4 regions of the Shinella sp. GW835-FHT14H05 genome follow, and region 4 is predicted to be linked to each of the others. Evidence: predicted binding sites of a transcription regulator. Region 4 holds the regulator's gene; each other region holds the start of a gene.
The links. Region 4 encodes LexA, which represses DNA repair genes until DNA is damaged. Its sites were predicted from a motif close to TGTTCNNNNTGTGTTCNG; they were not measured.

Region 1 (4,499 bases), on a different contig from region 4:
GCCGGCGCTCCTCCTCCAGTTCGGCCGTTGTCCCCGTGCCGAGGTCGGACGGAATGCAGCCGTCGATGACGTTGAGCATGAACACCGACCGCCACTCCTGGCCTTTGGCCGAATGGATGGTCGAAAGGATCAGATAGTCCTCGTCGAGCAGCGGCACGCCGGCCTGGTCGCTGGTGGCGTCCGGCGGATCGAGGGTCAGCTCCGTCAGGAAGCGTTCCCGGCTCGGATAGCCGCTGGCGATCTGCTCTAGTTGGAGCAGGTCTGCCTTGCGCGTGTCGGCATCCTCATGGATGCGGTCGAGATGCGGCTCGTACCACATCCGCACCGTGCCGATCTCGGCCGGCCAGCCGGCCTCGGCCTTGCGCAAGGCGGAAACGAGCGTGATGAAGGTGGGCCAGTCCTCCCCGCTCTTGGGCGGCGGCGGGATCTCGGCGAGCGACTGAAGCGGCTCCGGATCGGCGGCGATCGTGTCGAGGATCCGGCCGGCCGTCTGCGGCCCGACGCCCGGAAGAAGCTGGAGCACCCGGAAGCCGGCAACGCGATCGCGCGGGTTCTGGGCAAAGCGTAGAACGGCGAGCAGGTCCTTGACGTGGGCGGCATCGAGGAATTTCAAGCCGCCGTACTTCACGAAGGGCACGTTCCGGCGGGTCAGCTCGATTTCCAGCGCGCTGGAATGGTTGGAGCTGCGGAACAGCACGGCCTGCTGCTTCAGGGGAACACCCACCTCGCGGTTGGCCAGCACCTGCTCAACGATATAGGCGGCCTGGTCCGTCTCGTCCTTCACCGTCACAAGCATCGGCCGCTGCTCCGATGCGCGATCGGTCCAGAGGTTTTTCGTGTAGCGCTCGCGTGCCAGGCCGATGACGCCGTTGGCGGCGGCGAGAATCGGCTGCGTCGAACGGTAGTTGCGGTCGAGCGTGATGACGTCGGCCGGCTTCGGCGAGAACTCGTTCGGGAAATCGAGGATATTGCGTATAGTCGCCGCGCGAAACGAATAGATCGATTGCGCGTCGTCGCCGACGACCGTGAGACCACGCCCGCCCGGCTTCAGCGACATCAGGATGGCAGCCTGCAGGCGATTGGTATCCTGGTATTCGTCGACCAACACGTAGTCGAAGCGACCGCCGACGTCGTCCGCCAGGTCCGGGTCGGAGACCATCTGCGCCCAGTAGAGGAGGAGGTCGTCGTAATCCATGACGTTCTGCGTCTGCTTGGCTTCGACATAGCCGGCAAAAAGCTCCTTCAGCTCGCGCTCCCATTCCACAGCCCATGGATAGGAGGCCTTCAGGACCTCGCCGATCGACGTCTCCGAGTTCACCACCCGCGAATAGATCGCGATGCAGGTGCTCTTGGTGGGGAAGCGGTTTTCCGTTTTCGAGAATCCGAGCTGGTGGCGGACAATGTTCATCAGGTCCGCGCTGTCCTCTCGGTCATGGATCGTGAAATCGACACCGAGCCCAATCTGTTCCGCATACATGCGCAAGAGCCGAGCACCGATGCCATGGAAAGTCCCCGCCCAGGCGAGCGCATCGGTCATGATCGCGGCATTGTCGCCGAGCACCTGCCGGCAGATCCTCTGCACGCGGCGCGTCATTTCCGAAGCCGCGCGGCGGGAAAACGTCATCAGCAGGATGCGGCGCGGATCGGCGCCATTAACGATCAGATGCGCGACGCGGTGCGCCAGGGTATTGGTCTTGCCCGATCCAGCGCCGGCGATGATCAGCAGCGGCCCGCCGATTGCGCCATCCGCCAGACCGACGCCATGCTCGACCGCCTCCCGCTGGCGGTCGTTGAGTTTGTCGAGATATACCGTCGTCATGTGTCCCCAGCGCCTGAGAAAATTTTCCTGTCCCTCCGAGCGCCGGATATCCCCTTGATGCAGCTATTGGATTCGTTTCAACGCCTTAGCCGCGAGAGGAGCTCCCGCTCGGAAGCCCGATTGACTCACTTCGTCAATCGGAACAAATAAAGAACGTATCAGCTTAAAGGACGGCTGAAAACCCTGAAGGAGCAACAATTCTGCCGTGGCCAACCCTGCCCTCAATCCCGTGCTTGCCGAGCTTCGCGAGCGCATTGGCCAGCTAGAAGGCGGGGCCGCGCCCGCCCGCTCCGTGCTGCCCTTCGCGGTTCCGGAGATCGATCGGGCCTTGCCGGGCGGAGGGCTGACCATCGGCGCGTTGCATGAGGTTGCCGGCGGGGGAGGCGGCACGGTCGATGGAGCGGCCGCGGCGCTGTTTTCCGCCGGCGTCGCCGCCCGGACGAAGGGCAAGGTCTTGTGGTGCATGACGCGCCCGGACCTCTTCTTCCCGGCGATCTCGCAGGCCGGCCTTCATCCTGACCGGGTCGTGTTCTGCGAAAGCGATCGGGAGGAGGAGGTGCTGTCCTCCATGGAGGAAGGGCTGTCTTTCGGCGGTCTTTCCTGCGTCGTCGGCGAGCTGGTCCGCCTGTCGATGACCGCCTCGCGCCGCTTGCAGTTGGCGGCGGAGAAGACGGGAACCATGGCGATCGTGCTGCGGCGCTGGCGGCGGCAGAACGAGGCGTCGGATTATGGGCAGCCGACGGCCTCGACGACGCGGTGGCGCATCAGCAACCTGCCGTCGGAACGATTGCCGGTGGCCGGCGTCGGGCGGGCGCGCTGGCTGGCGGAACTGATGCGCGTCAAAGCAGGCGAATGCGCCGAATTCGAAATTGGAGCCCCCGATGACAAGGGTCGTATCTGTCTACTTCCCACATCTGGCGACAGAGCGGATCAGACGGCACGCTGGCGAAGCCTTGCCGGCTGACAAGCCGCTCGTCGTGATCGCGCGGCGTGGATCGAAGCGCTGGATCTCGGCTGCCGATCCGGCTGCCATGAAGCTCGGGCTGCGCGTCGGAATGCCGGCCAGCAAAGCGCAGGCCATGGTTGCCGATCTCATGATGGTCGATGCAGCACCGGCCGAAGATGCGGCCGCGCTCGAGCGGCTGGCGCTATGGGCGCTCCGTCAATATAGCCCGGTGGTCGCCGTCGATGGCGCCGACGGCTTGGTCATCGACACCGAGGGCGCCGACCATCTTCACGGTGGCGAGGATCTTCTCATCACGGGCTTGGTCAATCGTCTGCGTGGCCATGGCCTCACAGCAAGGGCGGCGGTCTCCGACACCTGGGGCGCGTCGCACGCCATCGCCCGGCTGATCTCCGCGGAGACGACGGTGGTTCCGGTCGGCAATGTGTCGAAAGCCATGGTCGACCTGCCGATCCTCGCCTTGCGGCTTCCGACCGAGACGGTCCAGAGCTTGCGGGTTCTCGGCGTCGATACGGTTGGCCAACTTTCCGCCATGCCGCGCGCGCCGCTCACCCTGCGCTTCGGCCCGGACCCTGCACGCCGGCTCGACCAGTTGTTCGGGCGCATCGCCGAGCCGATCGAACCGATCCGGACGCCGGAGCTGGTCGAGGTGTCGAAAAATTTCGCGGAACCGATCGGCGCGCCGGAAACCATCGCGAAATATGTCCGGCGCCTGGTCGACGAGCTCTCGGCCAAGCTGGCGGAAAACGGCCTCGGCGCGCGGCGCTGCGACCTCGCCATCCATCGTGTCGACAACACGCGTCAGCACCTTCGCGCCGGTCTCGCCAAGCCGGTCCGCGATCCCACGCGGCTGTCGAAATTGCTCTGTGACCGTATCGAGACCATCGATCCCGGATTCGGCATCGAGAAGCTGGTGCTCGTCGCCGTCTTCGCCGAGCCGTTGGAAGAGCGGCAGGTGGTCTCATCGCTCGTCGAGGAGGAGATTGCCGACATCACGCCGCTGGTCGATATCCTGGGCAATCGTGGTCATCGGCTCTTCAGGGTCGCGCCGGTGGCGTCCGATGTGCCGGAGCGTTCCGTTCGACGGATTTCAGCGACCGCACCCGACATCGGCCAGACCTGGGCCAACAAGTGGCCGCGTCCGTCTCGGCTCCTCGCAAACCCCGAGCGCATCGATGTCATGGCGCTCCTGCCGGACCAGCCGCCGGTCGTGTTCACCTGGCGCGGCAAAAGGCGAAAGGTCGTTCGAGCCGACGGCCCGGAACGCATTTTCGGCGAATGGTGGATGCGGCCGCGCGAGTTCCAGGCGGTAAGGGACTACTTCGTCGTCGAGGATGAGCTTGGCGAGCGCTACTGGGTCTATCGCGCCGGCGACGGCATTGATCCGGAGACCGGCTCGCACCTTTGGTTTGTGCATGGGGTCTTCGGGTGATGCGGTATGCAGAGCTTCAGGTCACGACGCATTTCTCGTTTCTGCGCGGTGCTTCCAGCGCCGACGAGCTGTTCGCCGCCGCGGCCGCGCTGGGTATCGAAGCGCTCGGTGTTGTCGATCGCAACAGCCTCGCCGGCGTTGTGCGCGCCTGGGAGGCCGCCAAGGCGAGCGGCGTACGCCTCGTCGTCGGGTGCCGGCTCGATCTCACCGACGGCATGTCGGTTCTCGTCTATCCCATGGATCGACCGGCCTATTCGCGGCTGACGCGGTTGCTGTCGCTCGGT
Region 2 (4,499 bases), on a different contig from region 4:
CATGAAGGAAGACGGCAGCGTCATCCTCCTCGGCGCGGGCAACGACACCTATGTCGGCACCGGCTTCGGCTCCTTCGTCAACGAGCGCGCCGACATCGTCAAGGCCGGCGCCGGCAACGACAAGATCGCCGTCAGCACCTTCAAGAGCAGCTATTTCGGCGAGGGCGGCAACGACCGCTTCTTCTCCGTCGGCGAGCAGAACACCTTTCATGGCGGCTCGGGCGTCGATTCGATCAGCTATCTCCCGCGCGACGACGACAATGTGGTGGGCGGCACCGGCGTCGGCATCGATCTCGGCAACGGCCTGGCGCAGACCGGGTCCAACCGTTTCGAGCGCCTGATCAGCATCGAGAATGCCGAGGGCACCAATGCCGGCGACATTCTCTTCGGCTCCAGCGTCTCGAACATATTGAAGGGTCTTGGTGGCGACGACCAGATTGCCGGGCGCGGCGGCAACGACGTGCTTACCGGCGGCCGCGGCATGGACCTGTTGCAGGGCGACAGCGGCGCCGACCGTTTCGACTTCAACGGCGTCTTCGAATCGGCGGTGGGCGCGCGACGCGACGTCATCCTCGATTTCACCCACGGCGAAGGCGACAAGATCGACCTGCGCGACATCGACGCCAATGCCGGCCGCGGCGGCAACCAGGCTTTCGCCTTCATCGGCGGCAACGATTTTTCCGGCAATGCCGGCGAGCTTCGCATCCAGGGCGGCGTGGTGTCCGGCGACGTCAACGGCGACGGCCAGGCCGATTTCGAGATCGAGGTCCGTGGGCTGGACGGCCTCTTCCGCAGTGACTTCCTGCTTTAATCCACGCTCTCGGCCCGCATGGCCTTCACCGCCCAGGCAGGCACGATCTCGGCGACCAGTTTTCGCACGCCCGAGCGGCCCGCCATGTCGGCGAGCGCCATGCCGGTGCGCACGGTCGCCGATGCCTGACGCTTGCTGACGAGATACCCCTGCTCCAGCGGCGCGGCGCGGCGCGCAAACCGCTTGAAGAACGGCCGGCGATGGTTGCGCGAGCCGAGAAAACGCGCCGGGTTCTTGTTGATCGACACATGATCGACGATGGCATCGACCCAGCCGGCCAGCGGGCGCGCGCCCGGCTCCAGCAGCAGCAGCCAGTCGCCGCGGGCGGAGCGCACGACATCCTTCATGTCCCAGCTCGTCAGGAACCGGCAGCCTGCCGCATCCGCCACCTTGGCCGAGCCGTCGCGCGAACCGTGGTCGAGCACGATCACGTCGCGCACGATGCCCTGCACGGCGCCCGTGACCAGCGCCGACAACGTCTGCGCAAGCTCGGCCTCGTTGTCGCGGCATTCCAGGATGATTGTCAGCATTCCTTTGCAATACCGCATTGCAGCATGGATTTCCACCGCCCCCGCCCCGCCATGTTCCCGCATGGTTAGAAAGCATGGTTAGCGGCGCGGGGAATTTTGTTCTTGCATTGTTCTGGTTTCGGCGATAGGAATATAGTCATTGGAACGGGGGTCTGCCCCGCCGGAGACAGCCATGAACGATCTTGCCGATCTCAGGCAGGGCTCCCTCGCGCCCGGCCACACGAAAGACGTTGCCGAGGCGCTGATGGCACAGACGGGCATGCGCGTCGATGGGGACCGCCGGCGCGGCCGCGGGGCCGGGCTCAACTTCACCGGCCGGTTCGAGCCGGTGACGCGCGAGACCGTCGACGACGGCTGGCAGACACTGGAGGAACTTCCGCCCTTCCGCACCGAGGTGCAGGTGGAAAAGCCGCGCACGATCATCACCAGCAACGATTCGCCCGACATTCCCTTCGACCGCTCGATCAATCCCTATCGCGGTTGCGAGCACGGATGTATCTATTGTTTCGCCCGGCCGACCCATGCCTTCATGGGCCTCTCCGCTGGCCTCGATTTCGAGGCGAAGCTGTTTGCCAAGCCAGATGCGCCGAAACTGCTGGAGCGCGAGCTTTCCAAGCCCGGCTACAAGCCGCGGGTCATCGCGATCGGCACCAACACCGATCCCTACCAGCCGATCGAGAAGGAATGGCGCATCATGCGCCAGATCCTCGAAGTGCTGGATGCCGCCAATCATCCCGTGTCGATTGTCACCAAGTCGGCGCTGGTCATGCGCGACATCGACATCCTCGGCCGCATGGCGGCGCGTGGGCTCGCCTGGGCCGGCATCTCGGTCACCACGCTCGACCGCAAGCTGGCACGCACCATGGAACCGCGCGCCGCGACCCCGCCGCGCCGGCTGGAAGCCATTCGCGCGCTGTCAGAAGCCGGCATCCCGGTCGCCATCATGATGGCGCCGATCATTCCCGGCCTCAACGACCACGAGATCGAGCGCGTGCTCGATTCGGGTAAGGCGGCCGGTGCCTGCGAGGCAAGCTATGTGCTGCTCCGCCTGCCGCTGGAAGTAAGCCCGCTCTTCCGCGACTGGCTTCTACGCCATTATCCGGACCGCTACCGCCACGTCATGTCGCTGGTGCGTTCGATGCGCGGCGGCAAGGACTACGACGCGGAATTCGGTAAGCGCATGAAGGGCGCTGGTCCCTATGCCTGGCAGATCGCCCGCCGCTTCGAGATGGCAGCCAAGCGGCTGGAGTTGACCCGCACCCGCCGCAGTCTCGCCAGCGACCAGTTCGTGCCGCCCTCGGGCAGCGGCGTCCAGCTCTCGCTGCTTTAGCTGTACCCCGGGCGTTCCCGGGTCGTGCGAAAACGACATTCGCCGGGCATTCGCGCCCGGCATCATCTTCCGGCCCGTCTTCCCCGGGCGTGCCGGTTGCTCCTCCGGCATCCGCCTCCTGCCGGGGGACTTGCAGGGAATCGGACGGATGTGCGAGGTTCGCCGCATGTCCCGTCCCGCATCCTCCGATTCCCGCCTTCTTTTCGACCTGCCCGAAGGGCCGGATTTCCTGATGGAGCTTGCCGCCCGCAAGCGCGGCCTCTGGCCGGTCGCCGGCACGGACGAGGCGGGCCGCGGCCCGCTCGCCGGTCCCGTCGTCGCGGCGGCCGTGGTGCTCGATCCGGACAACATTCCGGAGGGGCTGAACGATTCCAAGCAGCTGAGCGCCGCGAAGCGCGAGCAGCTCTTCACGCTCATCATGCAATCGGCCTTCGTCTCCGTCGCCTCCAGCTGCTCGCGCCGCATCGACGTCATCGACATCCGCAAGGCAAGCCTCGATGCCATGCGCCGGGCCGTCGCCGGGCTCGAAGTCGCCCCCAAGCTGGTTCTTGCCGACGGTCGCGACGTGCCGCCCGGCCTCGCCTGCGAAGGCCGCGCCGTCGTCAAGGGCGATGCCCGCTCCGTCTCCATCGCCGCCGCCTCAATCGTCGCCAAGGTCATGCGCGACCGCATGATGGCGCGGGCGGAAGCCACCTTCCCCGGCTACGGCTTCGCCCTCCACGCCGGCTATGCCACCGAGGTGCACCGCAAGGCGATCCAGGCCATCGGCCCCTGCCGACTGCACCGCATGAGTTTTCGCCCGCTCAAGCAGGAATAGTCCAGCCCTGTTCCATCCGGAACAGCGCGTAGCGGGGCGATATGGGAAAGTCTGATCACTGGATGAGAGAGGCTCATCCCTCAGAGATCAGGAGAGACCCCCATGCGCAAGATCATCGTTTCCGCCACCGTTGCCCTCGTTGCAGCCGTTTCCTTCGCCGCCCCTTCGCAGGCCGGCTACTACAGCTACGGCTACAAGCCGCATTGCTTCGTCAAGAAGATCCATTCCTACGACTACTACGGCAACCTGATCGTCAAGAAGATCAAGATCTGCAAGTAAGTGCCCCCCACTGACCTCCTCGAAGGCCCGGATGTTCCCCTGCATCCGGGTCTTTTGCCGTCCGCCAAAAAGCAAAAAAGCCGGATTGCTCCGGCCCTGTTCCATGCGGAACAGCGGGCGGCGGGGCGATGTGGGAAAGTCTGATCACTGGATGAGAGAGGCTCATCCCTCAGAGATCAGGAGAGACCCCATGCGCAAGATCATTGTTTCCGCCACCGTCGCCCTCGTTGCAGCCGTTTCCTTCGCTGCGCCTTCCCAGGCCGGCTACTACAGCTACGGCTACAAGCCGCATTGCTTCGTCAAGAAGATCCACTCCTACGACTACTACGGCAACCTGATCGTCAAGAAGATCAAGATCTGCAAGTAAGCGTCACCCCCAACTGACCTCCCCGAAGGCCCGGATGTTTCCCCGCATCCGGGTCCTTTGCCGTCCGGCCCAAACAGCAAAAAGGCCGGATCGCTCCGGCCTTTTTCAAATCATGCTGTGGAAGAACCTCAGTTGAGGCGGGTCTTCACTTCGCTGATGGCGTTGTCGAAGAGTGCCTTGCCGGTGGCGGCATCGGCCTTGGCGGCGATGACCTTTTCGGCGGCGGCGACCGCGAGGTCGACGGCGGCGGCGCGCACGGCGTTGATCGCGTCGGCTTCCGCCTGCTTGATCTTCTGCTCGGAGAGCACCGTGCGGCGGGCGACGTATTCCTCTGTCTTCTGCTTGGCTTCCGCGGTCAGCAGGCT
Region 3 (4,499 bases), on a different contig from region 4:
CTCGATCCGCCTGATGGCGTCGCGCGAGCGCCACTATGTCGGCCTCGAAGGGTTCGGCATCCAGATCAGTTCCACCGACCTCTGCTGAAACAGAATATCCCGCATCGCCGAAACGTTTGCTCTTCACGCGACGGTTCGGGGCTGCGGGATTTTCTTTGAGGGGCGACAAAGCATGTGGGACTTCAGCATCGGCAAGACCATCGGCATCCTTGCCAGGACCATGCCCTTCATCCTCACCCGCATGGTGATCTATTTCGTCATCACGCTCGCCTTCATCCTGGCCACCGGCGCCGGCGCCGGCATCGGTTATGGCGTCGGATCGATCAGCGAAAGCCCGGAATCCTATGCGGTCTGGGGCGGTTTCATCGGCATGGGTTTCGTGGGCACCGCCGTCTACTGGGCGCGCGAATGGCTGCTCTATATGGTCAAGGCCGCCCATATCGCCGTCATCGTCAAGCTGATCGACGGCGAGGCGCTGCCGGACGGCAAGGGACAGGTCGCCTATGGCCGCGAGATCGTCACGGCCCGCTTCGGCGAGGCGAACGTGCTCTTCGCGCTCGACCAGCTCATCAAGGGCGTGATCGGCGCGATCACCGGCCTCATCGGCGGCATCGCCGCCTTCCTGCCGATCCCCGGCCTCGACGCACTGGCCCGCTTCGCCAACACGGTGATCCGCCTGTCGCTGACCTATGTCGACGAGATTATTCTCGGCTACAACATCCGCACCAACAGCGACAATGCCTGGGAAAGCTCGCGCCGCGGCCTCGTGCTCTATGCGCAGAACGGGCTGAAGATGGTGAAGAACGCCGTCTGGCTCTCGATCTTCCTGTGGATCCTCTCGATCGTCGTCTTCCTGCTGGCGCTGGCGCCCGCCGCGGCCATTCTCTATGCGTTCCCGGGCGAGATCGCCGGCTACAGCTTCATCGTCGCCATCGTCTTCGCCTGGGCGTTCAAGGCGGCCGTGCTGGAACCCTTCGCCATCACCGCGCTGATGGCCGTCTATTTCGACACGATCCGCGGCCAGGTGCCGGACCCGGAATGGGACGCGAAACTGGCCGGCGCATCGGCCAAATTCCGCGCGCTGACGGAGCAGGCCACGACCGCATTTGGCGGGCGGCCGGTGACGGCCTAGAGTTCGCGCGGAATGCAGAGAATTTGAACCATTCCGATTACCGGAAGTTGTGGATTTTTCTCTACTGTCCCCCCTCAGCAATTCGCTGGGGGATGTCCATGCGTCTGTTCATCGTTCTCGTGCTGGCGACAATGCTGGCCGCACTGTCGTTCACCGATGATGCCGAGGCCCGCCGTCGCGGCTTTTCCTTCGGCAGCAGCCGGGCGAAAACCCGATCCGTGCCCGTCATCATCCCCATATCGAGCGGCAGCTCATCCGTCGTCTTCGTCAAGGAACTGCCGAATGTCGCGACGTTCAGGTTCAAGGACAAGGGCTTCTACGATCTCGGCTACAAGTTCGACACGTTCGGTGGCGGAGAATGGGTCGGCTATTTCAAGGGCAAGTCCAGCTATGTCAGGCTCGACCAGGCGAAGGTCAAGCAGCTCGTATTGCCCATGGTGGGACTGACGGAGGCGGACGCTCCCACGCGCGGGGCCGGCGGCCAGCTGATGGTGGGCTTCGTCTGGATCATCGCAGCGCTCGTCGCCGCCGTCTTCGCCCTGCTGCGCTTCTCGGGCCTGCGCCGCGCCATTTTTGCCCCGCGGGGCCGGAAGCAAACCGAGGATGATTTCGACGATCGGCGCTTTGCCGTCAGCGCCCCGGAGCCATCCTACCAGCAAAAACCGAACCTGGCGGCGGTGCCGCGCGCGCAATCGGCCGCACCGTCCTTCAACCGCGCCGTTCCGGCTGGCGCCTTCGGGAAAAGGCGCTAAGCTTCACCTCTCCACCCATCGAGATAGCGCACCGTTTCCACGCCCGAAAATTTTGCGAGCCGCGTTAGCTCGGCATCCAGCTTCTCAAGCCGCCCCGCCGATGGGCGCACCTTCGGTTCCCACCAGAGCCGCTTGACGTCGAGCGTGCCGGCCTTGCGGTCGGCTTTCATATCGATGCGGCCGACGAGGCGGTCGCCTTCGAGCAGCGGGAAGACGTAGTAGCCATATTGCCGCTTCGGCTCCGGCACGAAGATCTCGATGCGGTAGAAATAGCCGAACAGCCGTTCCGTGCGGTTGCGGTCGCGGATCAGCGGATCGAAGGGCGAGAGCACGCGCAGGCGGGCCGGCGGCTCGGGGATGTCGCCGAGATTTTCCGGGAAATCGGCGAAGGCATGCGAGGCGCGCGGCTTGCCGCCGTCCATCGTCTCGATCGAGACGGGGCGAAGCTCGTCGCGGTGAGTCTCCACCCAGGTTTTCGCCTCCTCCGGCGTGATCAGCGCCCAGAAGGCGGCGATCTCGCCATGCGTGGCGAAGCCCAGCCGTGTCAGCGCGCTGCGGCAGGCCCAGTCGACGAAGGCGTCGTGTTCGACAGCCGGTTCGTGGTGATGCGGCGGCAGCACGCGCTCGGCAAGGTCGTAGACCTTCTGGAAGTTCTCCCGCCGGGCAATCGCCAGCTTGCCGGTGTGCCAGAGATATTCCAGAGCCGTCTTGTTGGGATGCCAGTTCCACCAGCCGCCGGATTTGTGATCGTCCACCTTCAATTCGCGCGACAGCACCGGTCCGCTGGCAGCGATGCGCTCGTAGGTCTCCTCGAAAGCCCTGTCGAAGCCCTCGCCCTGCCATTTGCGCCAGTTTTCCAGGATGGAGGCTTCCTTGCGGCGGAAACGGTGCTTCCAGTAGCGGAAGAAGGCGCTCGGGATAATCGAGGCGTCGTGCGTCCAGTGCTCGAAGAGTTCGCCGTCCTTCTCCAGCAGTTCGGAAAGATGCTCGCGCCGGTAGGTCTGGTTGCGCGAAAACAGGATCTGGTGATGCGCCCGCTCGACCGTGGCGATGCTGTCCACCTGAACGAAGCCGATGTCGTGGATGAGTTGCAGCAGCCCCGCCTTGCCGAGCTGGCGGCCGGGGGAAGCGCTGAGACCCTGCCGGGCGAGGAAGATGCGCCGGGCCTCGGCATTGGAAAGGAGAATCGTCATGGCGGGATGATAGGCATATATTCTCTGTTTGTTCTACTGTTTTCGTCATGCCGCAGCGCACGAGGCGTTTGCGCTTTTCCCCGAATTGCTTATAGCTCCCTCACCATCCGCGAACCGGGATCCCGCTCTTGGATATCGTCTTCTCCGCCGCCACGGTGACCTATGCCGGCCGCGTGGCGCTCCACCCGCTGACACTTACGCTCACCGAACGCCGCATCGGCGTCGTCGGCCTCAACGGCTCCGGCAAGACGACGATGGCGCGGATGATCAACGGCTTGGTCAAGCCGACCGCCGGCACCGTGACCGTCGGCGGGCTGGATACGGTGGCGGACGAGGTGGGTGCACGCGGAAAAACCGGCTTCATCTTCCAGAACCCGCAGCATCAGATGATCCTGCCGATCCTCGCCGAGGATATCGCCTTCGGCCTGAAGAACCGCGGGCTCGGCAAGGCGGAGATCGCGGAAAAGACCGAGGCCGTGCTGGCGCGATTCGGCATTTCGCATCTCGCGCGCCGCCGCGTGCACGAGCTCTCCGGCGGCGAGACGCAGCTCGGCGCGATTGCCAGCGTGCTCGTCACCGGCCCGGACCTCTTGATCCTCGACGAGCCGACCAACCAACTCGACCTGAAAAACCGCGCGCTCATCGCGCGCACTATTGCCGGCCTGCCGGAACAGGTGCTCGTCATCACGCACGACCTTGCGCTGATCGAGAGTTTCGACCGCGTGCTGGTGTTCCACGACGGTCGGCTTGCGGCCGATAGCCGGCCGGAAGAGGCGATCCGCACCTACCGCGAGATCGCAACATGCTGAACGGGCTCGACATCGAGGGCGATTCGCTCCTCCACCGCATGCCGGTGCGCGGCAAGCTGATCGCGCTTTTCGTGGCGGCGATCGGGCTCTTCCTCACCACGGACCTGCGGCTTCTCGTCCCGGCGCTGGTGTTGTCGGCGGCGCTCTATCTCTCGACCGGGATCGGCGCCGGCGAGGCGTTCCGGCGCGTGCGCTTCGTGCTCTTCACGGTTCTTCTCGTCGCCGGGGCGAACTATCTTTTCCATTCGCTGCACGAGGCGCTCGCCGTCTTCTGCCGGCTCTCCACCCTGGTCCTACTCGCCGCCGCCATCACCGCGACGACGGGCATTTCCGCTTTCATGGACGAGATCACCCGGCTCCTGACGCCGCTGGAACGATTCGGCTTCGTGCGGGCGGCGGATGTCAGCCTGGCGGTCGGCCTCGTCATCCGCTTCGTGCCGGAAATCTTTGCCCGCTACGGCGAAATCGCGGACGCCCACAAGGCGCGCGGCCTGCCGGTGCGGCCGCTCACCACCCTCGTGCCGTTGATCATCCTGACGCTGAAGGATGCGGATACGATCGCCATGGCGATTGACGCGCGCGGATTTCGGCGGCACTAACCCATTTATGTCCA
Region 4 (4,499 bases):
CGGGATCGTCGGCGACGACAAGCAGGCGATTCTGGAAGCCGTGCGAAACGCCCTGGCGCTCGATATCGACGTGCTCGTGACGCTCGGCGGCGCCTCCGTCGGCGATTTCGACCTCGTGCAGCCGGTGCTCGGCGAGGCCGGCATGGAGCTCGATTTCTGGCGAATCGCCATGCGGCCGGGAAAGCCGCTGATGGTCGGCCGGCTGGGGGATATCCAGGTGCTGGGCCTGCCCGGCAACCCGGTCTCAAGCCTCGTCTGCTCGCTGCTCTTCCTGGAGCCGCTGGTGCGCCGCCTCGCCCGCCTGCCCGCAAAAAACCGCCGGCACCCGGCCATCGCCGCCGTGCCGCTCAAGGAAAACGACCAGCGGCAGGATTATGTCCGCGCCCGCATCGTCCGGGGACCGGCCGGCGACCTGCGCGTCACCCCCTTCGGCAAGCAGGATTCCTCGATGATGAAGGTCTTCGCCGAATCGGAAGGCTTGCTGATCCGACCGCCAAACGCCCCGGCCGTTCCCCAAGGCGATCTCTGCGAAGTACTTCTCCTGCGCGAACCCTCCGTCTGAACAATATTATTATTTCCAAGGCCTTGCGGAACACATATGGAACAGATAGTGTCTGTTCTGGATTTGTTTCACGATTCTGGATTGTTTCAAGATTCTCGGTGGAGGGGCCATGCTCACGCGGAAACAACAGGAACTTCTCCTGTTCATTCATGAACGGATGAAGGAGTCCGGTATTCCTCCCTCGTTTGACGAGATGAAGGATGCGCTCGATCTCGCATCCAAGTCCGGCATCCATCGCCTCATCACGGCACTGGAGGAGCGCGGCTTCATCCGCCGCCTGCCCAACCGGGCGCGGGCACTGGAAGTGATCAAGCTTCCCGAAGCCTATTCGCCAAGCCTCCAGCCGCGCCGCGGCTTTTCGCCGGCCGTCATCGAAGGCAGCCGCGGCAAGCAGCCCGTGCCGGCCGCCCCCGTACAGCGCACGCCGCAAGCGGACATGTCGTTGTCGGTCTCCGTGCCGGTCATGGGACGCATCGCCGCCGGTGTTCCGATCTCCGCCATCCAGAACAACACCCACGAGATCATGGTGCCGGCCGAGATGGTCGGCAACGGCGATCATTATGCGCTGGAGGTCAAGGGCGACTCGATGATCGAGGCCGGCATCCTCGACGGCGACACCGTGATCATCCGCAACGCCACCACCGCCAATCCGGGCGAGATCATCGTGGCGCTCGTCGACGACGAGGAAGCGACGCTTAAGCGTTTCCGCCGCAAGGGCGCCTCCATTGCGCTCGAAGCCGCAAACCCGGCCTACGAGACCCGCATTTTCGGGCCGGACCGCGTCAAGATCCAGGGCAAGCTCGTCGGCCTCATTCGCCGCTATCATTGAGCGCCGTCTCGGCCTCGAAGGTGCCGCTACGCCAATCATAGGTGCGGTGGCGAGACCAGGGCCGGTCGAGGGTTTCGATGGCGGGGGTGATCTCGGCGTCGGAAAGTGTTGAAGCGGCCTTTTCGGCGTCGGGCTGGATTTCCAGTGCGCCCGTGCGCCGCAAATGGCGGGCCGTCATCAGCCGGGCTCCGGAGCGGCATTCCTCCAGCCGCAGGGCTTGGGACACGACGACGAGGTCGGCAGCATCGCAGGCGGTTCCGAGGAAGGCGAGGTCTTCCAGCGTGACGATCCGCCAACCGCTCGGCGAAACAGCGGCGCAGAATGCCTTTGTTTCGCAGATGAAGCCCCTGCCCTTTCCTGCGGCCTCCAGGGCGGATGCCATGGCGGCCTTCGCCCTCTGCCGATCCGCCTTGTGGCGCGGCTTCCTCTGCTTTTCAGTCCCTTCAGCGGTTTCACCGACCTCCTCTACCGTCAGCCCTTCGCTCTTGCGCATCTCCGGCTTGATGAGATCGCCGAGCCGCAGCGCGCGGCGCCATTGCGCATAGATGAAATCCGGCGGCCTTGCGCGGTTCGTTGCAACGGTGTCGCCGCGCCGGATCGCCACGAGACGGCCGTCTTCCGAGACCAGCACTTCCGGCGCGCGGCGTTCGTCCGGCCAGCAGGCGATGACGATCCCGAGCATGACGAGCAGCGTGCCGGCATGGCGCAGCCGGGTGCGCAGGATGCAGGCCAGGCCGCCGCCGAGGCCGATTAGCAGGAAAGCGGACTGCGGAATTTGACCGGTGACGATTTCGCCTTTCCAGCTTGCGACCCACATCGAAAGCGCGATCATCCATTCGATGCCCTTGCCCATGATCGCGAAGGGGATGGCATCGAGGCCGAACGGCATCAGCAGCACTGCGATGAGGCCAAAGGGCATGACGATCGTGCTGATCACCGGCATCGCCAGAAGATTGCCGGCGAGGCCATAGGCGGGGATGCGGTGAAAATGGCCGATGGAATAGATCAGCGTGGAAAAACCGCCGATCAACGAGGAGAGCATGAGCCCGCCGAAGAAACGGCCGAGCGAGCCGCCGAACAGTTGCAACGGCCCTCCCCGGCTTTCCCGCCGCATCGGCCGCTCGCGCCAGGCCGCGTAGCCCGCGACAAGCCCGAGCGTCGCCGCATAGGACATCTGGAAACCTGGATTGGTGACGGCAGATGGCGTCACCAGCAGGATGAGGATCGCCGAAAGCGCGACATTGCGCAGGCTGATGGCCGATCGCCCGAAGAGCACGGCGACAAGCATGACGCAGATCATGATCCACGATCGCACGGCCGACAGCGCGCCGCCCGAGACGAGGATATAGAGCGTCACCATGATGAGCGCGCCGGCCGCGGCGATCTTCTTGGCCGGATATCGCTCGGAAAACCCCGGGATCAGCGCCATCAGCATGCGCGCGCCGACGAGGAAGGTGCCGGCGGCGAGCACCATGTTGAGCCCTGAAATGGCCAATACATGGGCAAGCCCCGCCTGCCGCAGCGCTTCGACCGTGTCCGCGCCGATCGCCCGCTGTTCCGCCGTCACCAGTGCCGCGGCGATCGCCCCGGCATCGCCGCCGATGCGGCCCCGAATATGCTCGGTCAGGTTGTTGCGCCAGCGCGCGATCTCCTGCCGGACCCGGCCTTCCAGCCCCGCCTCACCGGTCGCAACACCTTTGGGCGCACTGTAAAAATAGCCGACGGCGCCGGTGCCAGCGAAATAGGCATCGAAGGCGAAATCGTTGAGGCCGGCCAAGGCCGGGCCGGACGGGGGCCCGAGGCGCGCACGCCCCGTTATGCCTGCGCCGATCGCGATCGGTTCATGACGACTGCGGGCAAGCAGCGTGACGACGCCGGGTGGCCGCTTCAGCACCGGATCGCGCGTCGCCTCAAGCGCGATACGGTAGCGGATCGCCCCGCGCTCGTCGCTTTCGCGGGACAGCACCCGGCCGCTGATCTGCGTGGTGACCGGCGTATCGAGGATGACGGTGTCAAGCCGGCTGCTTTCCACGGCCGCAAGCAGCATGCCCACGGGAACGAGAAAAGCGGCACCCGCGGCGAGCGCCACCCAGTCCTCCCGATACCGCAGCTGCCAGGCAGGCCAGAACGTAACGCTGGCAAGAAGCAGCAGGGCATAAATTGGCGGATCGGTGGCGGCGGCAAACCACAGGGCGGCTCCGATGCCGAGAAAGACCGGCACGAACAGGAAGAAGTGGCCGTGCGCCCGCTCCTCGGCAAAGGCGGCATCGATTCTCTGGCCGGCAAGGCTTTCCCGAACCCGACCGGCGTAGCGCGCATAGGCGACAAGTGCGGCCTTGCGACGAGGCACTGGCAGAGCCGGTATCGGCAGCGAATCGCCAGCCGGCGCGACGCCCCAGGCCTCTGCCTCGCGCGCCGCCTGCTTCTCCGCGATGTCGATCCTGGCCATGCACTCGGCCCCGCCGGTTCCCCAGGCGATTATGCAACCCGCCGCAAGAATATTCAATCAAAAGTAGGGTGAATTAATAATAAGCCAAACAGAAAGCATGCGCCCTCCGCAACACGAAAACCACCCTCAGAAGTTGCTTGCAACTTGCCGGAAAGGGTAGATATTGCGTTGCCGGAAAGCCCGTTATCGCAATGCACAATTTGCCTTTGGTATCGCTTGGCAGCGCATCGTAAATGGGCTAGCAAAACGAGCATGTTCATGGTTGCGGCACGAAACTGTGCCACCATTTGAAACAACGGAGGATCGTTATGACAGGAACAATCGCGGATGTATCGTTCGGTGGCAAGTCGGTCGAGCTGCCGACGCGATCCGGCACGATCGGTCCCGATGTGATCGACATCGGCACGCTGTACAAGAATACCGGCGCCTTCACCTACGATCCCGGCTTCACCTCCACCGCCTCGTGCGAATCGAAGATCACCTATATCGACGGCGACGAAGGCGTGCTTCTGCACCGCGGCTACCCGATCGAGCAGCTTGCCGAACACGGCGACTTCCTCGAAGTCTGCTACCTTCTGTTGTACGGCGAACTGCCGACCAAGACCCAGAAGGACGACTTCGACTACCGCGTCACGCACCACACCATGGTGCACGAGCAG

Region 1: the regulator LexA is predicted to act here: its motif matches at 1,958-1,975, upstream of AC1Q6Z_RS28385 (ImuA family protein).
Region 2: the regulator LexA is predicted to act here: its motif matches at 1,439-1,456, upstream of AC1Q6Z_RS21735 (PA0069 family radical SAM protein).
Region 3: the regulator LexA is predicted to act here: its motif matches at 3,096-3,113, upstream of AC1Q6Z_RS21430 (energy-coupling factor ABC transporter ATP-binding protein).

What each region holds. Positions count from the first base shown of each region.
Region 1 covers NZ_JBXAFY010000014.1:48,811-53,309, forward strand. Annotated here, with positions in the region: gene AC1Q6Z_RS28380 (ATP-dependent helicase) at 1-1,819, opposite strand, end outside; gene AC1Q6Z_RS28385 (ImuA family protein) at 2,025-2,783, shown strand; gene AC1Q6Z_RS28390 (Y-family DNA polymerase) at 2,701-4,215, shown strand; gene AC1Q6Z_RS28395 (error-prone DNA polymerase) at 4,215-4,499, shown strand, end outside.
Region 2 covers NZ_JBXAFY010000007.1:250,525-255,023, forward strand. Annotated here, with positions in the region: gene AC1Q6Z_RS21725 (calcium-binding protein) at 1-811, shown strand, start outside; gene AC1Q6Z_RS21730 (glycosyltransferase family protein) at 808-1,341, opposite strand; gene AC1Q6Z_RS21735 (PA0069 family radical SAM protein) at 1,514-2,671, shown strand; gene rnhB (ribonuclease HII) at 2,838-3,488, shown strand; gene AC1Q6Z_RS21745 (hypothetical protein) at 3,591-3,767, shown strand; gene AC1Q6Z_RS21750 (hypothetical protein) at 3,958-4,134, shown strand; gene AC1Q6Z_RS21755 (F0F1 ATP synthase subunit B) at 4,263-4,499, opposite strand, start outside.
Region 3 covers NZ_JBXAFY010000007.1:189,716-194,214, forward strand. Annotated here, with positions in the region: gene ribB (3,4-dihydroxy-2-butanone-4-phosphate synthase) at 1-88, shown strand, start outside; gene AC1Q6Z_RS21415 (hypothetical protein) at 173-1,132, shown strand; gene AC1Q6Z_RS21420 (hypothetical protein) at 1,231-1,884, shown strand; gene AC1Q6Z_RS21425 (winged helix-turn-helix domain-containing protein) at 1,881-3,077, opposite strand; gene AC1Q6Z_RS21430 (energy-coupling factor ABC transporter ATP-binding protein) at 3,206-3,886, shown strand; gene AC1Q6Z_RS21435 (energy-coupling factor transporter transmembrane component T family protein) at 3,880-4,485, shown strand.
Region 4 covers NZ_JBXAFY010000001.1:1,453,756-1,458,254, reverse strand. Annotated here, with positions in the region: gene AC1Q6Z_RS07125 (molybdopterin molybdotransferase MoeA) at 1-562, shown strand, start outside; gene lexA (transcriptional repressor LexA) at 672-1,391, shown strand; gene AC1Q6Z_RS07115 (ComEC/Rec2 family competence protein) at 1,372-3,840, opposite strand; gene gltA (citrate synthase) at 4,149-4,499, shown strand, end outside.